Linked DNA regions of Desulfomonile tiedjei DSM 6799. The protein of the gene in region 2 interacts with the protein of the main gene of each other region in a pairwise test. Links are inferred from orthologs where the notes say so. Each region holds a gene or a part of one and is shown on either strand. Other genes may lie near its edges.

Region 1 (12,391 bases), 230 kb from region 2 along the record:
GTTGCCGTGACCAGGGGCAATACGCCGACAATGAAAGCGAATGACGTCATGAGTATTGCGCGAAAACGCAGCTTTGCTCCTTGCACCGCCGCCTCGAGGGTCGACAGACCTTTTGCTTCCTGGTCGCGTGCGAATTCCACAACAAGAATGGCATTCTTGGCAGATAAGCCTACAAGGAGCACGAGTCCGACCTGAGTATACAGACTGTTGTCCAATCCCCGAAGCGTAAGCCCAACAACTGCCCCCAAAACCGCCAATGGAACCACTGCCGCCACCGCAACGGGATCGATCCAGTTCTCGTACTGTGCCGCCAGGATCATGATGACAACCACAATAGCCATAGCAAATACCAGGAACACCTGACTCCCGATCTTCTGCTGCTGGAACGCTACTCCGGTCCATTCTGCACCCGCCCCCGGAGGCAATGTCTGTTCAGCCAGATTCTCCATCACCTTCATGACTTGGCCTGAGCTGACACCCGGTTCGCCTTCACCAATGACGCGGATGGCAGGATACATATTGTATCTGTCGATACGAACGGGGCCCGATGAATAATCCAGGCTGACCAGAGTCCCCAATGGCACCATCTTCCCTTCAGTGTTCTTCACCTGAAGATTCTTTATGTCGTCCATCTGAGACCGGAACCTGGGCTCTGCCTGAACGGTTACATGCCAGGTCCGTCCGAATTCATTGAAATCATTAACGTACGTTGAGCCGAGATATGATTGCAGCGTATCGAAAACGGACTGCAAAGGTACTTTCAGGCTCAGTGCCTTCACTCGGTCAACATCCGCAAAGACTGAGGGTGCTCCCGCTCTAAACGTCGAGTTTACAGCCGATAGCTCTCCTTCCGCTTTCCCTTCTCTCACGAATTCTGCGGCAGCATCCGCCAGTCTTGTGAGTCCGACTCCGGATTTGTCTTCAAGCCAAAGTTCTGACCCGGCACTCTGTCCCAGTCCCACGATGGGCGGCAAAGAAAACGGGAACACGATGCCGCTCTGGATATGGGAAAACTTCTCCGCCAGCTCGGCCACGATAACGTCCTTGGATCTTCCCTTTTTAAGTCGTTCATCCCATGGTGCCAATGCAGCGAATCCGCTGCCCAGACTCGGGCTGTTTCCGTCCAGAATAGAGTTGCCGGGGGTTACGGAAAAGTACGTAATTCCTTCCGTTGATTTCAGGATTTCCATAACCTGCTTCAAGGTGGTGTCGGTCCGCTGGAGGGAAGCTCCATCGGGCAATTGAGCGTTCAAAAGAATGAGCCCATCATCTTCATTGGGAAGAAATCCCGAGGGCACCCGTGAAAAGGCGAGGTACGTCAATCCCAGAGCACACGCCCAGACGACAATCATGAGAGGTACATGCCGGACCAGATAGGAGACAATAGAAGTATAGCGATGTGTTACCTTTTCGAAAACCTCATCGAATTTTCTGAAGAAAATGTTTTTTTCACCCGTGTGAGGTCGAAGCCATAACGAACACTGCACAGGCTTCAAAGTCATGGCGTTGATGGCGCTCAGCAAGGTGGTCATAGCTATGGTAAGAGAAAACTGGCGATAAAGCTGACCTGAGATTCCTCCCAGGAGAGCTGCGGGAACAAATACGGCCATGAGTACCAGTGTGATACCGATAATTGCGCCGGTAATCTCATCCATCGCTCGTATGGAGGCTTCTTTTGCTCCAAGCCCATGCTCCCGCATATTTCGATCGACGTTTTCCACCACTACAATAGCGTCGTCCACAACAATGCCGATTGCCAGGACCAACCCGAAAAGGGTGAGCATATTTATGGAAAACCCGAATGCATACAGAACGGCAAAGGTGCCAACGATAGATACGGGAACGGTTGTTGCGGGAACCAGAGTGGCACGCCAATCCTGGAGAAAGATGAACACCACGATGAACACCAGGACAAACGCTTCAAGGAGTGTAATCACCACTTCTCTAATAGATGCCCGCACGAATGCGGAACTTTCGTACACGATCTGGTAATCAACGCCTTTGGGAAAATCCTTTTTCAGAGAATCCATAAGGCTGTGGACTTCGTCCGCCACTTCGAGAGCATTCGAGCCCGGAGTCTGGTACACGATCAGGGTTACCGCGGGCTTTCCGTTATAATAGGAACGAGTATCATAACTTTTGGCTCCAAGGTCGACTGTGCCCAGATCTCTTATGCGGACGACACTGCCATCTTGCCCTGTTTTTACGACTATGTCCGAGAATTGTCCCACATCGGTCAAGCGTCCGAGAGTGTTTACGGGAAGATCGAGATCCTGATCTTTGGGAGCCGGCTCCTGACCGAGACGTCCGGCAGCGACCTGGACGTTTTGACTCTTTAGCGCATTCACCGCCTCATTTGTGGTGAGACTGTTGTATTGGAGCCGATTCGGATCGAGCCAGACGCGCATGCTGTAGTCTTTCGTAGGAAACATTTGCACGTCGCCTACGCCTTTAAGCCTGCTGATCTGATCCTTAATCGTGGTCGTTACGTAGTTGGTGAGAAACAGATCGTCGTACGAACCATCCGGTGAATACAGACAAAGAACGGTGACGAATGAAGTCGATGCCTTCTTCGTCACGACACCCTGGCGCTGAACGTCCTGAGGCAAAGACGACATTGCCCAGTTCACGCGGTTCTGAACCAGCACCGTTGCCATGTCTACATCGGTGCCCAGGTCGAAGGTGACACGCAGCGTATAGGACCCGTCCCGGGCACTTGTGCTTTGCATGTAGATCATGTTCTCCACGCCGTTCACCTGCTGCTCTATGGGAGCAGCTACGGTGTCGGCCACGACCTGCGGGTCTGCACCGGGATAGGAAGCGGTCACCTGGACCATGGGTGGAGCAATGGGCGGGAACTGGGAAATCGGCAAAGTGAAAATTGCCACGCCCCCGGCAGCCATAATGAGCAGAGAGATTACTGATGCCAGAACCGGTCTGTTGATGAAAAAACGACTTACCATGATCTCTCAGCCCTCTTAGTCTTTCTTGGATGCCGGCTGAGTTTCAGGTTGCGGGTTCCGGGCGACAGTTGGTTTTACGGGATTGACCTTCGATCCCGGTCGTGCCCTTTGAATGCCGTCAACAATCACGTTATCCGTATTTTTGAGACCTTCTTCGATTACACGCATACGATCGACCCGTTCACCGATCTTAACCCGTTTCTGGTGCACGACCTGCTGTTCGTCTACAGTAAATACATATTTGCCGCCCTGATCGAATTGGAGAGCAACATCCGGAACCAGCAAAGCCTCGCGTTTTTCCAGAGGAACACGGACCCGTACGAACATTCCGCCCATCAGCAGCCCGTCAGGGTTCGGAAAGATGCCCCGGACTTGAATCGTCCCGGTAGACTGATCGACTGTGGTATCCGCGAAGTCGATTCTTCCCGTGTGAGGATAATCCGATTCGTCGGCCAGACTGATGTAAACCGGAATGTCCGGTGGCAACTGTGTGACCGGATCTGGTTTCTTCTTTGCCTTGCGGCGCACCAGCAAGAGGTCCCGTTCACTGATATTGAAATAAACGTACACTGAGTCGTCATCTACAACGGTAGTCAGAAGCGTTTTTTCCGTGGCTCCCACCAGATTTCCGACGTCGACCAGATTGCGACTCACCCTTCCATTGATGGGAGAAGTTACCTGTGTCCACTCCAGGTCGAGTTTCGCCTTGTCCAGTGCAGCATCCGCCAAATCCACGTCAGCTCGGGTGACGTCTCGTTCCGCGGTTTTTTTCTCCAGTTTCAGTGCACTAATAGCCTCTTTGCTTTCCAATTGCTGAGAGATCTGCAGCTCGGTTTGACTCAGCTTTGATGAGGCCTTTTGCGCCTCCAATTTGGCCTTACTTTCCTTGACGGAAGCTTCATACTGTCTGGGGTCTATGACGAACAGCAAATCCCCGGTCTTCACCTTTGCTCTTGGTTCAAAACAAATTTTCGTGAGAAAGCCGGGAACTCGAGCCCTGATGTCCACCGATTCAAGCGCCGCAATATTGCCGGTATATTCCAGATACTTGGTCACTTCTTTTCGAACCGGTTCAGCGATAGTTACCTCGGGGGGCCTAATTTTCTTCTTGGTGGATTCGTTTTGACAGCCGGAAGAAAAGAGAACCAAAAAGATGAGAAGAACGATCGGAATCTTGATTATCTGAGGTACAGCTCCCTCACGAGATGTTTCCCAATTGAACAACGCAGATTTCACCGGATTCATGAAGCTCTCACACACGCGTTTTTCCGCTCTAAAAAACATCAAATCTTGATGATTTGCTGTGGAACAAAACGTTCCGAAAGAAGTCTTCGCAATGTTACTGAAGACTCAGAATCAACAGAAGTGATGATTGCTAACCGCTAAAGTGCGATTCTTCATCACTCAAAACCACTCGTCCGCACCATAGCACAGATGCTTGCCTGCACAGGAGAAAAATGCTTCAGATTGAGCTTATTATACGGATTCGCAATCAGAAGAGTAAAACCGCAAATCTTGCCGTTCCAAAAAGACATGATGCTACGCTTGCCGATAGACAAATAGCCAGTTGAGTGCTGGTAGTCTTCGATTGTCTACTGCGACCGGTAGGATGTTTGAACTGGTTGTGGCGGGTTTTAATTGACAAACCAGAAAGAAAAGCTCCAGGAACTGGGATTGTCCGTCTGAAATTACATTTAGATTCCCACAGGTTTAGTCTTTTGTTCTCGACTGTGAGTGAGCGTCGGATTCGGATTTTTCAATGGCGGGGGTCCGTAAATTCGGAGAGAGGACTTCTTCAATCTGGTAACGGATGAACGCGGGATTATGGGAAGACACCAGAATACGGGCAAAAAGATTATCGAATGTCTCTCAAGAGCCTCTTTAAGAGTAATCGTTCCTCAAGACTCAAATCTCTGAGGATTTCCCGGTTCGCCTCTTCCCTTTCTCTGAACAGATCCTCACTTAAGCTCTTGGCTTTCTCCGTTAGATAGATGCGGAGCACTCGTTTGTCATCCGGATCGGTTTTCTTGGAAATCCAGTCTTTTTCGGCCATTCGGTCGAGCACGCCTGAAAGGGTCGCACTGTCGAGAACCAGTTTACCGGCAAGATCCCCGGCCGACAGCCCCTCTTCCGATACAACGGCTTCCAATACGAGGGTTTGGACAGGCGTGAGCCCGTACGCGTTGAGGCGCTTCTTTATATTTGCATGGGCTTTTTGATAGGCCTTTGCAAGAAGGAACACGATGCAGTCTTGATACACATCCACAACTCTATTCGCAGACCTTCTCATTCGTGAGGTCAGAGGAAAACAGTCTGTCTACAATCGTTCGGTTCAGATGGTTACGAGCTCAGAATGGAATTTCATCTTCCGGTGGAGGAGGATAGTAGTCATCGGAACGCCTCCCCGTAGAAGCCGGCCGGGATCCTCCGGTATTTTGTCTCCTCGGCTGCTCTTGTGCAGGACGGCTCTGGTTTTGTCCGCCTCCGCCCAGCATGATGAGATCGTTCGCAATGATCTCTACACTGGTCCTTTTGTTTCCGTCCTGATCTTCCCATTCCCGGGTTTGAATACGGCCTTCGATGAATACTTGTTTACCCTTGCTCAGGTATTCGCCGCAAATTTCCCCCAAGCGCCCCCATGCAACAATTCTGTGCCATTCAGTTTTGTCCTGCTCGTTACCGTCCTGGTCTCTCCATTGGAAAGACGTGGCCAAGGTAAACGTTGCGACAGCTTTCCCGGACGCGGTGTACCTGAGTTCCGGATCTCGGCCCAGATGACCGAGTAATATTACCTTATTGAGAGATTTTTGGGCCATGACAATCTCCTGAAAAAGTGCACGCCATGCGCGCCTTGAAGCCGAACACGACATCCTGTTCGAAACATGGACCGATTGTCAAGCATGAAGCCGAACCCGCGTGGCATTCATCGCTAAAAACGCGATCTTCCGATGTGTTATAATATGTCGAAAGACGTTTCCGTTGAGACCCGATGTCTCAACGAGCAGACGCGAGTCCGGAATTTTCCCAAGTTGCCCCGGAGGATATCCTGACTATCCGAAAAAGAATAGCACAACTCCTGAAAGCGGGTGAGTTTACTGCGCGTGACATTTCACGCATTCTCCATATATCCGAAAAAGAGGTATACGAACATTTGCCTCATGTGGAGAAGTCCTTGGGAAACGAACACAATCTGATCGCCAAACCTGCTGCTTGTTTGGACTGTGGATTTGTGTTCAAGAAAAGAACACGTTTTACCACTCCCGGCAAGTGCCCTGTCTGTAAATCCGAAGGAATTACTCCTCCAATTTTCGGAACTGAAAGGCAAGATGACAGCATCTGGGAAGAAGACGAGAGTTAAGAAAATTGTACAATATATCAGGCTGAACAGAAAAGTGCGCGGTTGACATTTGTGAGAAAACAAGACCGTATCTATGTCGTGGCTTCCACAGGTCCCGGAAGAACGCATAAAAAACAAGTCAAGCTCTGTTGCCATGAGCAAGAATGACTTAAGATGATTATCTATATGGCACGAGCATTGACTCAATAAAGTGACTGCAGGTGGGCAATGTCTGACGGAATAAAGCCTTTGTTGGCGGATAGTATCTGTGAGTACAAAGAAGATGTTTTGATTCCTGTTCAGGAAGAGCGTCTCCGAACGGTCGTCCAGGAAATGGTGCATTCCTGTAGGGAAGCATCTACCGTGGATAACGTGGGGGCTGCACTGATTCCGTCAAAGGATGAGATCATCCGCATACTGAATATCCTGCAGGATGTCTTATTCCCGGGATATTTTGGTAGACAGGAGCTGAATCATTCCACTCTCGAATATCATCTCGGTCATGAAGTGGTAGAGCTGTTTGAGCTCCTTTCGGCTCAGATTTCCCGGAGCATTCGTCACGAGTGCCGCCGGACCGATAGCCTGTGCGTCCAATGTGTGAACAAAGGTCGCGAAGAAGCGCTGATCTTCTGTGAAAAATTGCCTGCGTTGCGGCGAGCTCTCGCAAACGATGTTCGTGCCCATTACGATGGAGATCCGGCAGCTAAGAGCCTCGACGAAATCGTTTTTTCCTATCCGGGTTTATATGCGATCTTTGTGTACCGTGTCGCTCACGAGCTTTTCTTGAGAAAAATACCTCTCATGCCGAGAATCATGACTGAACATGCACATTCTCTGACCGGCATAGATATCCACCCCGGAGCCACCATAGGCACTGATTTCTTTATCGATCACGGCACCGGCGTGGTCATCGGCGAGACAACAGACATAGGAGATCGCGTCCGGATTTACCAGGGGGTCACTCTCGGGGCGTTGTCCGTACCGAGAGGTTCGGAAGGAGGAAACGAGCTCAGGGGTAGAAAACGGCATCCTACCATTCAGGATGATGTTACCATATATGCACAAGCTACCATATTGGGGGGACAAACGGTGATAGGGGCTCGTTGTATCATAGGAGGAAACGTCTGGCTTACTGCCTCAGTGCCTCCGGATACTACGGTCCTTATCGAAGCCCCGCGACACGTTTTCAAAGGTGAAAATCACGAACGTGGTTGAGACTCCGGGAGGAGCCTTCATGGCATGAATTTCAAAAAAAACAGTTTCAACTTCTGTAATGCTTGAATGCATTAATCCTTTTTGATAAAATCGCACGCCAAAATGATTAGTGCGCCTATTTATTCAAGTTTTGGAGAAAAAGAGTTGGCCAAGATATTCTATGACCGGGACGTTAACCCAGCGGCCCTGGAACGTAAGACTGTTGCTATTATCGGTTATGGCAGCCAGGGGCATGCACATGCTCTGAATCTGAACGATTCTGGAATAAAGGTTGTCGTAGGATTACATAAAAACAGCAAGCGGTGGGACAAAGTCACCTCGGACGGACTTCAGGTCCTGGAAGTGGATCAGGCAGCCCAGGCCGCCGATGTCATCATGATTCTTGTCCCTGATGAACTTCAAGCCGCCCTTTACAAGGAAAAGATCCACTCAGCCATGGGAGCGGGAAAGTCCTTGGCTTTTGCTCACGGATTTAATATCCATTTCGGGCAAATTGAACCGCCTGAAGACACCGATATTTTTATGGTAGCCCCAAAAGGCCCCGGGCACCTCGTTCGCCGCATCTACAAAGGCGGATTCGGAGTTCCTTCGCTGGTGGCCATACATAGAGACGCATCGGGAACCTGCAGGGACACAGCTTTGGCATATGCTCGAGCGCTCGGCTCTACTCGTGCCGGGGTGATCGAAACGACCTTTGCAGAGGAAACTGAGACCGATCTTTTTGGAGAGCAGGCAGTTCTGTGTGGAGGCGTTACCGCTTTGGTCCAAGCGGGTTTCGAGACATTGGTGAACGCCGGATATCAACCCGAGATCGCTTATTTCGAGTGCCTTCATGAACTCAAACTCATCGTGGATTTGATCTACGAGGGCGGAATAGAGCGTATGCGCTATTCTATCAGTAACACGGCCGAATACGGAGACCTTACCCGGGGTCCTCGTGTTGTGGACGAGCGGACTCGCGCGGAAATGGAAAAAATCCTTCAAGAAATTCGATCGGGAGAATTTGCTCGCGAATGGATTCTTGAGAATTTGGCAGGTAGACCTAAATTCAAGGCGCTGGAAAAACTAGGAACACAGCATCCCGTAGAAATAATAGGGAGTCGCTTAAGGTCCATGATGAGCTGGATTTCAGCGCCATTAGAGGAAAAATAGACAGCGGAAATATCGCGGCATTTTAAGCCGCGACACCGCTGGTCCCGGACGTCATTCTTTGACAGGGCTTTCGAAAAATATAGGCCGGTCGTGCCGTCGAACCTCGCCAGTTGAAGGAGTCAATTTCAAGCCGTGACTTCGAAAGGGAGTATTTTTGCTCTATCGGATTCGCGGCTTGCATGCGTACTTTGGAGGGGGAGCGGTTACTGTCGTTGGGCGCGGGAATCAGAAGTAAGAAAGGAAATCCCACCGCATGATCAAGAATATTCGGATTAAAAATTTTAAAAATTTCCGAGAAGCAGAATTTGATGTCAGGCCGCTAAACATTTTCATAGGCGCAAACGGGTGCGGCAAATCAAATCTCGGGAATTTTCTCCTCATGCTGAGTTTCCTTTCGTCGGGTCCCTTCAGCAGCGCCTTCGGACCGGGTCCTTTCACGTTTCGTCAGACGCTCAGCCGTAGGGAGAAGAATGAAACCGCGGCGCAGGACCTTGATCTTCATTTTGAAATCACTCTCGAAGTCGAGGGCGTAAATTACGTTTACACGTTGATTTTCACGGAAATTCGCAGAAACGAATACCTCATTAAGGAAGAGACTCTTCAGGAAGTCCAAGGAGAAATTCTGTTCACCATCGGGGACGTTAAAGCAAGAGAATCCAAAATGGCCCAAATGAGGAAAGGTCATGCCTGGAATGATGCAGAAAAGAGGATTCGGTCCGTGGCCCAGTACCTTTCCAAAATAAAACGCTACAGATTTATCCCGGATCTCATCAAGAAACCAACTCCTGTACAGGACTCATATCTTCTCGACCACACAGGAGAAAACCTGGCGGCAGTCATCCATTTCCTGGAGCGAAATCATCCCGAGAATTTTTACAGGACAGTCCAAGAAGTGAAACGTGGTGTTCCGGGAATCAGGAGAATCTTCACTCCGCATCTGGGAGATCCTCATCAGGTTGGGATCGGAGTGGAAGAGACAAGCAAGTCGGGTTATTTTGTCGGTCCGCAGCTTTCCGATGGATTTCTCGTGTTTCTCGGACTCTGTACACTCTTCAATTTGCCGGATCAGCCCCGCATCTTCTTCATCGAAGAACCGGAAACATATTTGAACCCTAATCGGCTGCGTATTCTGTACGGGCTCATGCATCGGTTCCACGCGGTGAATCCTGGAAAACAGGTTTTGCTAAGCTCCCATTCACCGTATTTCATTGATTGGTCCGACGAGATCCCGGAAGAATTGACGTTGATGAACGAGAAGAGCGGCTGGATAGAATTCAGGAACCTCAAAGGTGTTAAGGATCTTCGCTATTTCCTCGAGGAAGACCCCTGGGGTCAGGACTGGGTTGCAAATTTCTTCAGAGCCGATTTTGCTGACGAGCCATTGCCGGAGATGAAAGAAGAAATGGGAGAAGAGGACGATTCCTACTACGCTTCATGGGATCGAGAAAATGATGAACAACAGGCGGGGGAATTTTAACTACCGACGGTCGAATATCCCAAGAAAAAATTGCAATAATCAAACCTTTATGACAAAATAAAAGACTCTGATTTGAACCCGGATGACGAAGTCGCTGCGGGTGTTTTCCTCTGAAAAGACCCGCGCCCCTGATCGAAATAATGAATTGGAGACCTGACGGTCCGAACAAAGCCCTCTCGACTGGAGCCACAGGCTCTGGTGTGCCTGAAGATTTGTACGCTGACTCTGTCGAGATCCCGTCTTTTCGGAAGCGAAAATTCGCGCCTGAATTTGATTGACAGACGAGATGCGAGCATCGAGTGCCCCCAATCCTGGTGTTCGTTTCTGGAAACTCCCGGTAAGTAAATAGGAATCCTGATAGTTCGGTCAAAGCATGGTGAAAGTGTCAAGTCAAACTACTGGAAAAAAATACGAGAACATGGTAGAAAAAGTTCTTCGGTTTTTCCCATCGCAAGACGAGTTCGTCGTCATATAAACCCCGGAAGGAGCAGCAAGAAAATGGAGGTCCTGAAGCTTTTGACCTACTTGAGCGGTGCAGTATTTGTGGTGGCATTCGCTGTCAAGCTTATCAAATACTTCACTATGCCCATGCATGTTAGGTGGGAGCTCTATCCAGTGCCGCACGAGGGAAAACCCTATGGCGGATCATTCTACGAAGATGTCGATTTCTGGAAAAAAACAAGACACAAAGACCATATGGCGCAATACAAGTTTATGGTACCGGAAATCCTCTTCATCAAAGCACTCTATGAGGACAACAGGCCACTGTGGTATTGGTCTTTCCCCTTTCATTTCGGACTTTACCTGTCCATAGGCGGTCTCGTTTTCCTCGCTATCGGCGGTGTCCTGGAAGCACTCGGTCTGCCCCCCTCGACGTCGGCGCTGGCATCTCTGGTTCAGGCATTGACTCAGGTGCTCGCCGTTATCGGATTTATCCTCGGAGCCATCGGAGCAGTGGGCCTCATTATCAAGAGAATGACAGATCCCATGCTGAACGAGTTCTCTGCTGGAATCGATTACATGAACTTGGCTTGGCTGGCAGCCATTTTTGTAACCGGCTTTCTGGTATGGCTCAAAGACCCAGGTTTCGATGCATCAAGACAGTTTTTCGTGAGCCTGATCAGCTCCAAACCAGCTCCGACGCTCAGCGGGATGCACGTCATTAATCTGCTGCTGTTTATCGGATTCTGGGCTTACTTTCCGTTCACCCACATGACCCACATGGTTTCAAAGTACTTCATGTGGGATAAAGTGAAATGGGACGACAGTCCCAATGTGGGCGACCCGGGAATGGATGCCAAGATCAAGGAATATCTCGGTTATCCGGTTACCTGGTCTGCTCCTCATATTCAGGCGGAAGGCGGGAAGAAGACGTGGGCCGATGTGGCCACATCGAATCCTTTCGCTGGCGAACAGAAATAAGCGGAGGAATACGCGAATGAAACCCGAAGATATATCCAAAAAAGCCGAGCAGATGGTCGAGCTTAAAGTTGAAGATCTTACTCCTCTTCCTCCTCCATACGATAAATATGACGAAGAAACCTTCACACAGTTGACTCCCGACCAGAAAACAAGATGGGAGCACTCGCTTGACGGCGTGAGCGCGCTCAACTTGCCCAAACCCCAATCCCCTGAAGAAGAAGAGAAGCTGGTCCGGTCCTTCCTGGAAGGTTTCAAGAAATTGCTCTCAAAAGAGAACAACTGGACTTTTCTCCAGCCTCTTACTCTTTCACTGGAGTACTGTGCAAAATGCCAGACGTGTGCCGATGCATGCCCGGTGTACGAAGCGAGCGGTCGCAAGGATATCTATAGACCGACATTTCGAGCCGACGTGCTGAGAAAGATCGCCAAGAAGTATATTTCTCCCGGCGGAAAGTTACTTGCCGGATTCCGAGGCCACGATATCGAGTTGAATTGGGATTTGGTGGCAAGACTGGCAGAGTTGGCGTATCGATGTACCCTGTGCAGGCGCTGTACTCAGGTATGTCCAATCGGCGTGGACAATGGACTGATTACCCATGAACTGCGTAAAATCTTCAGCATGGAAATGGGAATTGCTCCTGAAGAGATACATGCCAAAGGCTCGGTCAAACACCTGAGATTCGGTTCCAGCACCGGTATGATCAAGGCTGCCGTGGAAGATATAATCGAGTATCTTGAAGACGATATCGAAGAAAAAACCGGTAAACAGATCAAGATTCCCATCAACAAGAAAGGCGCTGACATCCTGCTCGTTCACAATGCCGG
Region 2 (12,360 bases):
ATCCGAACCTGGCGTGGGATCCACCTTTTACTTTACTATCCCTGATGGCATTAGACCATCGCTATAACCGGGACTCACGAACTGTACATGAAGAACACTCCACATACCATCGTGGATGCGCCCGCAAGGCGATAAACCACATTTCGTTCACCGAAGAATATCCACCCCAATAAGACCCCGAACACCAGACTGAGCCTCTTCACGGAAATCATGTACGCGACGGGAGCCATACTTACTGCGACAAAATGCGTGAGTTCCGCTCCGGCCATAAATACTCCCGCGGTAAAAAGCAACCCTAAAGTGCTTTTTGTCATCTGTTTAACCGCGGTCCCTCGATGAACGCGAAACACGGCTATTAGAGCAAAAATAACGAGATCGCCTGCCACCAACAGAAAACTGAAAGGAATTGGATCGTACAGCAGGACTCCTTTTTTGCCCAAGCTCGATGTCACTGCCCAGATGACTGCCACGAGAAACATCCGTCTGGAACCGGGATGTGAGAAAAGCGCGCGTATGGGAGCCCAAAAGCTCTGATTCGCCAGGTTGCCGTTCAGGATGTACGCTCCGACGGTCACCAGTGATATCCCTATAGCTCCTGCCGTGCTCACCTTTTCCCCGAGAATCAAAGCTGAACTCGCGATGGTCAATACCGGTGTGAAAGCTAGCAGCGGGACGGTCAGCGATAATGCAGCCATGCGTATGGAAGAGAGAAAAAGATAATACGCTACAATTTCCAGCGGCAAGACGACCGCAAACAGTGCTGCGACCTCAGGAGTGAATGGTTTGCACTCGCATGACAGGAAGACAGGCAGCATGAAGACTAACGAAATCCCCAGGATTGCTGTCCCGGTGATCCATTCATCGTTGTCCCGCATTATATATTTGGAAAGCGCGTCGCAGCATGCAGTGGAAAAGGCGCACGTCAGGGCAATAAAAAACCAGTTCATGATGATTCGCGATGCTCACGTCTTGGCGAGGACACCCGATTCCTCCAATCTTCTTTTTATTCTGCTTGCATGGGTTCCTTCCCAGTAGAGCTTGCCACATGACGGGCATTCATGGAATATCGAATTCCTGGAAAAAACCGAATCTGGCACCCTCCCTTTGATTCTATGCTTTGCAATCTCACGGACCGGCACATTGCAGGAAAGACATCTGCTCAAGAAAAGGTTCGAGTTTGGAACTATTCCGGTTTGATCGAGTATCTGCTTCAACTGCTCTATGGGGCTTGCATTCCGAACTTTAATTACTTGCGGATTCTTCAGCTTGCGGTTCGTGGTCACGAAATAGCGGTCCTGAGCAACTTTCTTACACGGGAATCTCGCATCGAACCCCAAAATACGCAACCACTTGGCAAGACTTCCCAGCATTCCGTCGAGGTCGAATCCTTCGTCAGGATCATGTGTCTTCTCTCCAGGAAGTTCCGTTTCTCGCTTTGGGCTCATCAACGGCACCTGCATCGCAGCAATCCATCAATGAATCATCTTCTATATTAATGGATTGTTTCCTTGCCTCAGCAGTTTGGCAATGGGTCTTTTTGTCAAGTTCTTCCGAGCTTCTAACGTCCTGAAAGGACGGACTATCGTAGCCACGGGCGCGAACCCGTGGTAATGAATCCAGGGCACTTTGAAAAACGCCGACCCTGAAGTATGAGCGCCTTACAGAACTCGATACTCATGGTGGTAATATACAAGGGGTCGACTGTTGGTTCCCACCCGCGACAATAAATTACGGGCGATTCTCATTGTCCCTTTCGGGACAAAGATACAGGGCACCCACAAGGGATGCCCCTACATCGAAGCTCCACTCGGCGGAGAGGAGAGAGGCCAATCCATACATTAATTGCAGAATGTTCCTTCAGCAACCAAGCACATCCAACACTTCACAGATCCGCTGAATAATTGCCGGTCTGTCCGCTGCAGCAAAAGAAAAGATCTTTCGTAGAATTTCAATTTTCCTAACGGAAAGCTTCTTTCTTATCTGAAAAATGTTCCTCTTCCATGCTGGTGAGATGATTCTTCAGGCTGCTTCTAATCTCCTCCATGCGGTCGAAATCCATAATTTTGTTTCCGAATTCATCCTGCACATAGAAGATGTCTGCTGCCTGGTCGATCTCCGTGGTGATCTTCGTCAGGCTTATGTTGAGCCCGAGCGAAGTAAGCTTGCGAGTGATATCGTACAGCAGGCCCGGCCTGTCATGAGCGTACACTTCAATGATCGTGGACCTGTCGGATGCAGCGTTGTCCACCTGCACTTTCAGGGGAAAACGGGGAACGGAACTTGTCCCGAACGGTCGCCTCGATCGTCTTCGTGCGAGGACGAGTTCATCCACGTCCACCTCGCCTTTCAGGACCTTTCTGAAATCGGACTTGAACCCTTCCCAGCGGGCTGGATCGTTCAGCGGTCCTTCCGGTATATCGTTCACGTGAAAAGTTGCCACCGCAACGCTGCCTATGGAATGCGTCCAGGCACTCAAGATGTTGATTCTGTTGGCAGACATGGTTCCCGCGATCCTGAAGAACAAACCCCGCCTGTCTCGTGTGAGTAAGGTGATGGCACTATAGCCCGGTCTCCGATGGTCGGTTTTTTCGGCTATTGCATCTCCAAAATCCAGTTCGGTTTTTCCTTCGGCATCGAGGTATCTTCGCATTGCAGCATAGTGTCCGGCAATAACTCCGGGATAAAAATCCAGAAAATAGCGAGATCCCGATTCCTGGAGAAACTTCTCCAAGTTTTCATCACGCAGGTCTACCGGGACAATCTCCCGGATTGCTCCTTTTATCTGCCTGATCCATTCCGACAGATCTTCCCCTTCCAGTCCCTCTCCTTCAATAACATCCAAGGTCCTGTAGTAGAGTTCTTCCAGCAACATGCGGCGCCAGGAACCGAACGCAGTGGGACCGACCGCTCTGAGATCCGCATGGGTTAGCAGGAGGAGGAGGTCCAACCTTCGCTGTTCCATGACGTTTTCGGCGAAACGCCCGATGAGCGCGGAATCGTGCAAGTCTTTTTTGAAAGCCAAGTGAGTCATTGCCAAGTGGTTTCGGATCAAAAAGCATACTTCATCTATGTGTGGCTCAGGCAATCCAAGTCGCCTGAGCACCGGTGCTGCGATCTGTTCTCCGCGGAGTTCATGACCCGGACCCCGACCCTTGGCGATGTCATGGAAAAGCCCCGCAAGACTGAGAACTTCCGGATGATCGAGCCTTGAGCTGATGACACGCAGGAGATGGTCATCAGGATCTCCGGTCTTCCGCGCAAATGAATCAATGTATTCGAGAACCGACATGGTGTGAAGATCGACCGTGTACTGATGGTAAATATCGTGCTGCGGCAAAAAGCGAATCCACGCGAATTCAGTAATGAAGCGTTCCAGAAAGCCTATCTTCATCATGGCATTAAGGGCTTTGGCAATGGCTCCTCTGGACCTGAAAATTTCGAGAAACATCCGGTTGGCTTCAGGATCTTGCCGCAATTCTTCGTTTACAGCATCGAGCCGACGCCGAATGAGATCTACCAAACGAATGTCCAGCTCGCATCCGGTGGCAGCTACCTTCTGGAACACCCTTATCAGATCCTTTGGGTCGGTTCCGAAGTTTTCCGGAAAATCATGATTGATGCCCCCTGCTCCTATGTGAAACGAATCGTCCAGTTTGAGCCGCTTCTCCTCCATAGCAATTTTGGGTCTCAGGAATAGTCGAGCACGGGCGAGGACTCTCCGCCCGAAAAAGTCCATGCTGGAGGCGTGACGATAGTATTCCCGCATGAAACTTTCCACGGCCTGACGTTCAGGGGTATCCACAAATCCCATATCGCGGGCAAGCACTGATTGCGAATCGAATTTCAGCCGGTCGTCTCGTCTGTCTGCAATAAAGTGGAGGCGGGTACGGATTTCAGCCAGAAATGTAAGACCCGCCCTTGCCTCAAGGACTGTTTTTTCGCCGCAGATACCGGCCATTCCCAGGTCGTCTATGCTGTTACAACCGAAAATCAGTTTGCTTAACCAATTTATCAGTTGCATGTAACGCAATGAACCCGGACCTTCTTTCAAGTGGGGTTCGAGGACGTAAATAGTATGACCGAATTTATTCGATGATTTCAGAATTTCTGCCTCAATCTTGAGGTACAGCTCGAGAGGATCCGTCTCCCGGATCAATTCCCCCCGTTCGATGAGCAACTGTCGGAAAATCTTTTCGTCACCCCAGACGAATCGCATATCCAGAAGAGAGGTCAGGACCGCCAAATCTTTGTCCGCCTCGTGTTTGCACTCGTCTATCGTCCTCACGGAGTGGCCGAGTTCCACCCGAGCATCCCAAAGGAGATACAGCAAGCTTCTGATTCCCCGATAAATGCCTTCGGAAGCATCCTCCGGCCTGAGAAAGAGCAGATCGATATCCGAAAAGGGGCTCATTTCTTTGCGGCCGTACCCTCCGAGTCCAAGAAGCGCAATGCTGTCCTTCCAATGGCCCAGAAAGTGATCCGCAAGCTGTCTGAGTACTGCATCGTACAGCGGATGCATGAGAAAATTACCGGGATCGGCCTTACCGGTATCGCGAAATTCCGCTATTCCTTCTCGAATAGTCTTAATGTGGAATGATCGGTCATGCTGAGCGAAAATGTATCTCATAAATGATTGCCCCGGGCGTGGAAGATTTCAATCCGCGACGAATAGTAATTCCACCGGATCACCGGGTCAACTGTTCATACGATTTCGGGAAGAGAATGATAGGCCCACTAAAAAGGAAGATCGAGAGAAGCTGTCCAAATTTGGAGAGGAGTTCGTGAGAATCTTACGACGAAGGCTCTGATTCCATTTCGCAGTTGTGCACATAATATGGCGAAGGTTGGGGTGTTCTGAGCGGAGTGATTAGACGGCTTTGCGTCGTCCGGGGCGAAGAATACTTCCAGCCTCCCATGTTATGAAAAAAAAAGCGAATCGGCATAAAGATGCATTCTCAATGCGCAGTCCAAGCGTGAAAAAGCCTGCTCAAACTTTATGGATGGTATGGCTTGATGGTACGAATTATTGCGATTCTGAAGAAAATTTTCGTCAGGAGCCGAATTCCGCCAGTGCTTTGATTATGGTTTCTTTGGGAACCACTCCGTAGAAGGCGTTCTTTATTTCTCCATCTCGAATAATGAATATGGCGGGAATCTTCGTGATGCCGAATCGACGTGCCACAAGGTTCTTGTCGGTGTTGACTTTTCCGATGACTGCCTTACCATTCAACTCTTTTGCTACTTCTTCGATGATGGGGTCCAGCATGCGACAGGGGAAACACCATTCGGCATAGAAATCTACGAGGATGGGTTGACGTTTGGAAGCTTCCACAACGTCTTTTTCAAAATTGTCATCACTGAAGCTTTTTACGTATAAACTCGGTTGACTGGCAACATCTTTCTTCTTCTGGTAAACAGACCATCCGATGATAACTGAACCGATAAGAACAAAGACTGCGATGGTGATGATTATAGTGGTTGCTTTCTTCATGGTGCCTCCGATGCCCGTTCACGGACTATCATAATACATTTTTCAGTTCATTGTCCATGTGATCCCTCAAGAATTTGGCCATGACTTACGCAAAGGTAGGTTAGGAATTTGTGAAATCAGGAGAAGTATCCATACGGGGTACCTTTTGCGACATCTCTCTTTCAAGAATGTGATACCAATGCGCTTTCATGCGAGTAACATCGAGAAGCTTGTTCATTGCCGGCCCTGGCAAATCTCCTCCGCTACGAACGCCACGCCTTGCGTGGCTGACTTCGCTTCGGAGACCTGCCAGGGCCGGCTTCATCCAATGTCACTTCTTTGGCCGCGCATTGGTATGACTACATCAAGTCTACAGGATCCACGTCTATTACTATCTTGAGACCGCGACTCTGCAGGTGGTCGCCTGATTTAAGCTGTTTCACAAGACCGCGAACGTCTGACCGGTTGGCAGACTTGAACAGGAGTTGCCATCGAAAACGTCCTACCATTTTCTTTCTTGGCGATGGGGCAGGCCCAAGTATGGAAACTGCGGGAAATTCCTGTTTGACCATGCGAGCAGCACGCCCTATCTCCAATGCTTTGTTTTCCACTCTCTTCTCACTGTTACCTTCCACCCGAATCAGGATAAGATGGCCAAAAGGTGGATAATACAGCTCTTGCCTCATCTGAGCATCATACTCGAAGAATCCCGTATACTCGTGTGATGCCGCGAAACGGATCACTTCATGTTCGGGATCGTACGTCTGCAGCAGGACTCGACCTGAATCGGATCCCCTCCCTGTGCGCCCTGCAACTTGCGCGAGAATTTGAAATGTGCGTTCTGCAGCACGGAAATCCGGAAAATGGAGCGATGTGTCTCCGCACAGCACTCCAACAAGACCTATTCCGGGAAAATCATGCCCCTTCACGATCATTTGCGTACCGACGAGAATGTCTATTTCCCGCTTTCGAAAGCGATCGAGAATGCGCCCTAATTCTTCTCTTTTCCGGGTACTGTCCCTATCGAGTCTTCCTGTGCGTGCTTCAGGAAAAACTGTCTGCAGCTCTTCTTCCACTTTTTGCGTTCCAACGCCCCCGAAAAAAAGCTTTTCACCCGCGCATTGAGGGCACAGCGGGGGGGCTGCCCGTGAAAATCCGCACAAGTGGCACCTGAGATCCCGTGCTCGTTTGTGATGTGTCAGACTTATGTCGCAGTTGGGACATTTGAATACGTGACCGCAGGAATTACACTGGGCAAACGTATCAAACCCGCGACGGTTCAAGAAAAGCACCACCTGCTCGCCCTGTTCCAGCGTCTGCCGGATGGATTCCAGGAGCGTTGGAGTCAGAAAAGCCTTCTTAATGCTCTTGCTTTCTCTGAGGTCCACAAGTTCCACCTGCGGAAGTGCGCCTCCATGATATCTGACCGGGAGTTCTATACGGGTAATCTTCCCGTGCCGGGCGTTCAGAAACGACTCGAAAGATGGCGTGGCGCTTCCTAAAACAACGCAGGCCGATTCAAGTTTTCCACGGGCAAGAGCCATATCGCGGGCATTGTACGGGCAGCTATCTTCCTGTTTGTACGAAGGATCGTGCTCTTCATCAACGATAATGAGTCCCAGATCGTCCATCGGCAGGAATATCCCCGATCTCGCGGCTATTGCGACGTCAACTTTCCCTGCTTTGACTCGCCTCCATTCATCCAGGCGCTGGGATGGAGTCAATCCACTGTGGAAGATACCCACTTTTCCCTGCACTCTTCTCAGGAACCGGCGAGCGAGCTGAGGAGTCAGGGCTATTTCGGGAACAAGCACCAGAGCCTTTTTCTTACGGTCTATCACTTCTTGAATGAGGCGAAGATAGACTTCCGTCTTGCCCGAGCCTGTCACGCCGAAGAGCAGGAATGCATGAAAACCCCCGGCAACTATTGCCGTCTTCATCTGCTCCACGGCAACGGCCTGATCTCCCGTAAGAGTAGGGATCGATTCCCGGTCCTTCGGATTTTCGCTCCGCCCGTAAAGGAGTTCAGGGATTTCTTTCCTTTTGAGACTGATACGCGGTCGAGCTATGCGTTCTTCAAGATTAATCCACCCTCGAGAGACAGCCTGCTCCACCTGTGCCGGTCCGATAAGTCCTTCCAGATCCTTGCGAAGCATCACGCGTGCTTTCACAAATGAGGCTGGAAACGAGCATTCCTCAGAAGTAAGACCTTCGCGGGTAATGATTGCCCAGGATTTGGATTTTCTATCCGAACCCGGAGGCAAAGCGGTCCTCAGCACGAGTCCCCAGGGAAGCATGTAATACTCGGCCATCCACGATAGGAAAGACCACAGGGGAGGAGACACATATGGCGGCTCGTCCGGAATATCCAACACATCCTTGATTTCATGATCCTGTGGAGCGCTGTCCGAAACTGCGGCGATGAACCCGGCTCGAATTTTTTTTCCGAAAGGTACCAGGACTCTCCTGCCCACATCCGCCCGGACCTTTAGTTCCTCCGGAACACGATAGGTAAAAGGTCCATCCAACGGTAACGGGATCAACACATCTATGTACAATTCCGAATTCGCCATCCAGCGGTTCACTTCCACTACGATTGTATCAGGAATGATTTTCAGGCTAACGACATGTACCAGAGCAATGGAAGAATAACAACCCCCTTGGAAGGATTGAGAATCTGGAGAGGAGTCTATTATGGGAAAGTATATAAAATAGCCTCCGATTGCGAAAAGCACTGCTTGAAAATTGGTGGGTGCTGTATCTCCGTGCAGGCACGTTTTTCAGATACAAATCAACCAGTTCGGTCCGGCAGGGACGCCGGCCCCTACCGTCCTTTCAAAGAACAACATGGTCAAAGGGTCAGAAATTGTGTCAACTGGTATATGAACTGTTGGGTAACCATTTAGTCATAGCCGGGCACGCCCTGGAAGGGCGGCCCCAATAGATAGGGGTAGGAACGACCGGTTACCCGGCGCTCCCCCCTCCGAACCGTACGTGCGGATCTCCCGCATACGGCTCTCCAGTCGGTGGTTCACCCCCGAGGGGACTGACTAACCACGCAGAGGATGCAGACGAGAGAACATCCAGATGTGGCGAAAGACTCGAAGCCTTCTCCTCCATTACAGAGGTAGCCAGCGTGCGGTGTCAGCGTAATACACGGTTAGTCCATCTGATAGCAGCGGATGTCTCCGGCGGTCTAGGCCAAACGGTCACTCGATACCGGTGTATATTCCGCGTTTCTGACTGTTGCGCACCCACCTTCCTGCCTCCCTTTGCTCCTCGCCCATTACGGCGTCTCAACGCTACTATGGAGGCTCTGACTTCTGTGTGTGTCTCTCCCGCACACAGATCTCCCTGCTTCACGTACTCAACCGTCCAGACCATTCCGTCCCCAACCACCTGGTGGCCCTCTGTCATCGCTTTTACACCTTACCCATCAGCTCGACAGATTTCCCGCACTGGTACTTCGGCAACTCAATGCCTTCCCAACCACGGGTCTAGGCTTCGCCATAGGCTAGCAGGCTCGCCGAAACCACCCGGCCGAAACAGGTTCGTTATCCTACGGACTGGTCGTTCACCTCCTGTTGCTCTCCACCCCGCCTCACGACGACGCAGTTACAGTCGGTTACAGGCCGGAGAAGGTATACCTGGAGAGGACTTGCACCTCTCTGATCAAGTACGCTCACAGGCGCACTAGCCACGGGTGTCAACCCGTGGACAGCCGCACGCCCCTATGCATAGTTGAATGACCCTGAAAGGGTCCACCGATAGGCAATAATTTTCAAATGTCGTTGGTCGACCCCTTCAGGGTCTTGAAAACAAAAGACTTCCCGTATCGCTTCCGTGGGTTTGCACCCACGGCTACTGTTGGGTAGCCCCTATGGGGCTGTAGAAATCTCTACCCCCTGTAACTGAATGGTTACACTGTTGGCAAAGAGTCCGGCATTAAGTAGAACTGATTGCGGTACTCATGAAATCCCATTCTCTAAACACCTCATCAGCCAGGATCTGTTCGCATGTCAAAAGGTTCCAAGAGGCTTGCTCTTTTGTGCTCGATCTCGCTGTTGCTGAATGTGTCGGGTTGCGGAAGAACGATATGGGACATGCTTCTCAACAACCCTGGTCAATCTGAGCGAGATACTGCCGACTGCCTGACTCAGTGCTCGGGTATCAAGGACCAGGACAATTACCGCCATTGTCTTCAGGAATGCGGGTTCAACAAGTCTTTGTCTCGTCGCAGCGCTGAAGAGCGTGAGAAGGATAGGAAAAAGGAAAAAGAGCGAGCAGAAGAAGAAATTAGAGAAAAGCTTGAACAAGAGAGACGCATGACAGAGAAAATTCGGAAAGGTCTTGATCGAGCACCGTGATCTTCCCTATGTGGAGACTCGGGTGTCATGGACCCGATCATCAGGTCCGTCATTCCTATGACATTCTCAAGACTTTTGGTCGGACGCCATAACTCTTATTCTCACACCGCGAGTTCCGGAAGCTTTTGTCTCAATGAAACCACTTCCGCAAAGAGGTCGCCTTCTTTTTCGACTTGCTTGAGCACCTGTTCGGTATCCAGGACAAGGCCGGAAGCATTTTTCTTTTTATGGCAGGTTTCAAGGGTACTCCACGCTATTGGAGCAGATACGGTCGGCTTTTCGCGTGCTCTCAAGGAATACACGCACACCGTTGTTTTGTGATCGTCGTTTTGGCTCCAGTCCACGAACACTTTTCCTTTACGCAGATCCTTTCTCATGTTTGCAGTGACGAGTTTCGGCATGCGTTTGGCCAATGACCTGGCAAGAGCTTGCGCAAATGTTTTGGTACGATCGTAATCAGTTTCCGTGTTCAATGGAACGTACAGGTGAAGACCTTTTCCTCCACTGGTCTTCGCGAAACCGGCCAACCCCAGATCCCGCAACATGTCTCGAAAGATGAGCGACACTTCAACGCATTGAAGCAATCCTGCAGGCTCCCCCGGATCGAGATCGAAGACTATCATGGAAGGTCGAAGCACATTATCCGAATGAGAAAGCGAGGTATGCAGCTCAAGAGAGGCAAGATTGGCCACCCAGATCAAAGACGCAAGACCGTCGATGGTGCAATAATCCACGAACTTTCGGTGCTGACTCGCAACACGGGTGGTCTGTATCCAGTCCGGATGATGTGACGGACACATCTTCTCGTAGAAGTATTCTCCGTCAACGCCGTTCGGATATCGTTTCAAGGTGAGAGGTCTATTCTTCACGTGCGGAAGAAGAACCTCAGAAATTTTCGCGTAGTATTCGATCACCTGGCCTTTGGTAAAACCGGTTGCGGGATAAAGCACTTTATCGAGATTCGTCAGGTGGAGCTTTTTACCTTCGATGGTTATCGATGATTTGGTATTGTCAGATCGTGTATGTTTCACTGCACTGCGACATCTTCCCGGACAACTTCCGTTGGATCCTTGTCTTCACGAAGCCCTTTGAATGATGGATGCCTGAGAACCCCATCGGACGTCCATTCTCTGAATTCTATTTCCGCAACGAGTTGCGGCTTCACGTATATGGCCTCTTTAGAAGGTTTTGTTGTAAACGGACTGCTTTCCTGCTCCAGCTTATCTAACATGTTCATTAGTTCGATTCGACACGCGTCAGTGAAGCCCGTTCCTACTTTTCCTGCAAATATCAGATTGCGGGCATTATCGTAATACCCTACTAGCAATGCGCCTACTCCTCGGCTTCTGATACCCTTCTCAGGCACCCAGCCGCCGATGACCAATTCCTGCCGGTTGCCGGTTTTGATTTTAATCCATGCGCCGCTTCGTTTTCCTGCTTCGTATCCACTTTCCAGCCGCTTCGCAACAATTCCCTCAATGTCATTCTCGATGGCTGCAGCTAGTGTCTCCTCACCGCGACCCGGAAACGAAGGTGGAACCTGCAGATGATTGGAAACTAATCCCAGTTTTTCAAGGAGTTTCCGTCTTTCTCTGTACGCCAGACCCATGAGCGATCGATCGCGGTAATAGAGCAGATCGAAGATCATGTACACCGGAGAAACTCGTTGCATCAGTCTGAGAGAAGGTTTTTTTGAAAGATGCATTCGTTCTTTCAGCAACCCGAAGCTCACTTTTCCTTGCTCATCGAGGGTTATGATTTCCCCGTCAAGCACAGCCGGGCTGTCTCCGAGGAGTTCTCCCAACTGCTGCAACTCCGGCCATCGGAACGTGATATCGAGCAGATTGCGGCTTTCTATACGGAGGCTTTCTCCGTCCCAGTAGCAGATGGCCCGTATACCGTCCCACTTGAATTCAAATCCGTACTGCTCTTGATCCGCGGGCATCTTGGACAGAAGCGCCAACATGGGCTTAATCCTGCTCGGAAACGGGTCTGTGGCATGAGGTGATTTTCGTGTTTTCTTCACGGAGGCCAAAGCAGCGCGGGGTGTCTCTGACATGGACTCGTTCGAGATATCCTCGAGAGTCCGGCCGCTCAAAGCCGAGTCCTGAAACTCGGTCGCAAGGTCCCGATCCGCTGCGAATTTATCTTTGACTTTGACCATGAGCCATTGCGCTTTAGCACCGGATTGGATTCGACTCAGCGAATAGGCGCCTTTCAGTCTTTCTCCATCCAGAAGGACCGTCAGGTGGCCGTGCTCAATCGCTTGTTCAATGGAGAGAGCCTGACCTCTTTTTTGGGTAATGTTGGAATAGAAGCCTCTGTCCCAGACAATAACAGGGCCTGCTCCATATTCCCCGTCCGGAATGTATCCTTCGAAATCCGCATATTCCAAAGGATGGTCTTCCGTAGCCACAGCGAGTCTCTTTACCGAAGGCTCAAGAGAAGGACCTTTCGGAACCGCCCAGGATTTAAGCACACCGTTCACTTCGAGGCGAAAATCGTAATGGAGCTTCTTGGCAT

What was found.
Region 1: the proteins of priA (region 2) and DESTI_RS01670 interact in binary tests that used the Escherichia coli proteins (3 or more experiments, as listed by UniProt). The link is inferred for Desulfomonile tiedjei DSM 6799 from one-to-one orthologs.

Annotation. Positions count from the first base shown.
Region 1 is NC_018025.1:390,543-402,933, forward strand. Bases 4,046-7,038 are described here. They hold DESTI_RS01670 (single-stranded DNA-binding protein), read right to left. Parts: upstream 5,780-7,038; coding sequence 5,312-5,779; downstream 4,046-5,311. Other genes in these bases: DESTI_RS01660 (efflux RND transporter periplasmic adaptor subunit), read right to left, coding at 4,046-4,208; DESTI_RS01665 (MarR family winged helix-turn-helix transcriptional regulator), read right to left, coding at 4,819-5,253; DESTI_RS01675 (transcriptional regulator), read left to right, coding at 5,953-6,321; epsC (serine O-acetyltransferase EpsC), read left to right, coding at 6,529-7,038. Also shown: DESTI_RS01655 (efflux RND transporter permease subunit), read right to left, coding at 1-2,963; more of DESTI_RS01660, read right to left, coding at 2,979-4,045; more of epsC, read left to right, coding at 7,039-7,515; ilvC (ketol-acid reductoisomerase), read left to right, coding at 7,660-8,667; DESTI_RS01690 (AAA family ATPase), read left to right, coding at 8,921-10,144; DESTI_RS01695 (respiratory nitrate reductase subunit gamma), read left to right, coding at 10,643-11,566; DESTI_RS01700 ((Fe-S)-binding protein), read left to right, coding at 11,583-12,391. UniProt on the Escherichia coli protein: Plays an important role in DNA replication, recombination and repair. Binds to ssDNA and to an array of partner proteins to recruit them to their sites of action during DNA metabolism. Acts as a sliding platform that migrates on DNA via reptation.
Region 2 is NC_018025.1:161,972-174,331, reverse strand. Bases 5,437-8,398 are described here. They hold priA (replication restart helicase PriA), read right to left. Parts: upstream 8,044-8,398; coding sequence 5,830-8,043; downstream 5,437-5,829. Other genes in these bases: DESTI_RS29640 (thioredoxin family protein), read right to left, coding at 5,437-5,491. Outside these bases: DESTI_RS28205 (PAS domain S-box protein), read left to right, coding at 1-67; DESTI_RS00715 (DMT family transporter), read right to left, coding at 75-947; DESTI_RS00710 (Mut7-C RNAse domain-containing protein), read right to left, coding at 963-1,445; glnD ([protein-PII] uridylyltransferase), read right to left, coding at 1,958-4,627; more of DESTI_RS29640, read right to left, coding at 5,051-5,436; DESTI_RS00685 (hypothetical protein), read left to right, coding at 9,487-9,837; ligD (non-homologous end-joining DNA ligase), read right to left, coding at 9,939-10,868; ligD (non-homologous end-joining DNA ligase), read right to left, coding at 10,865-12,360.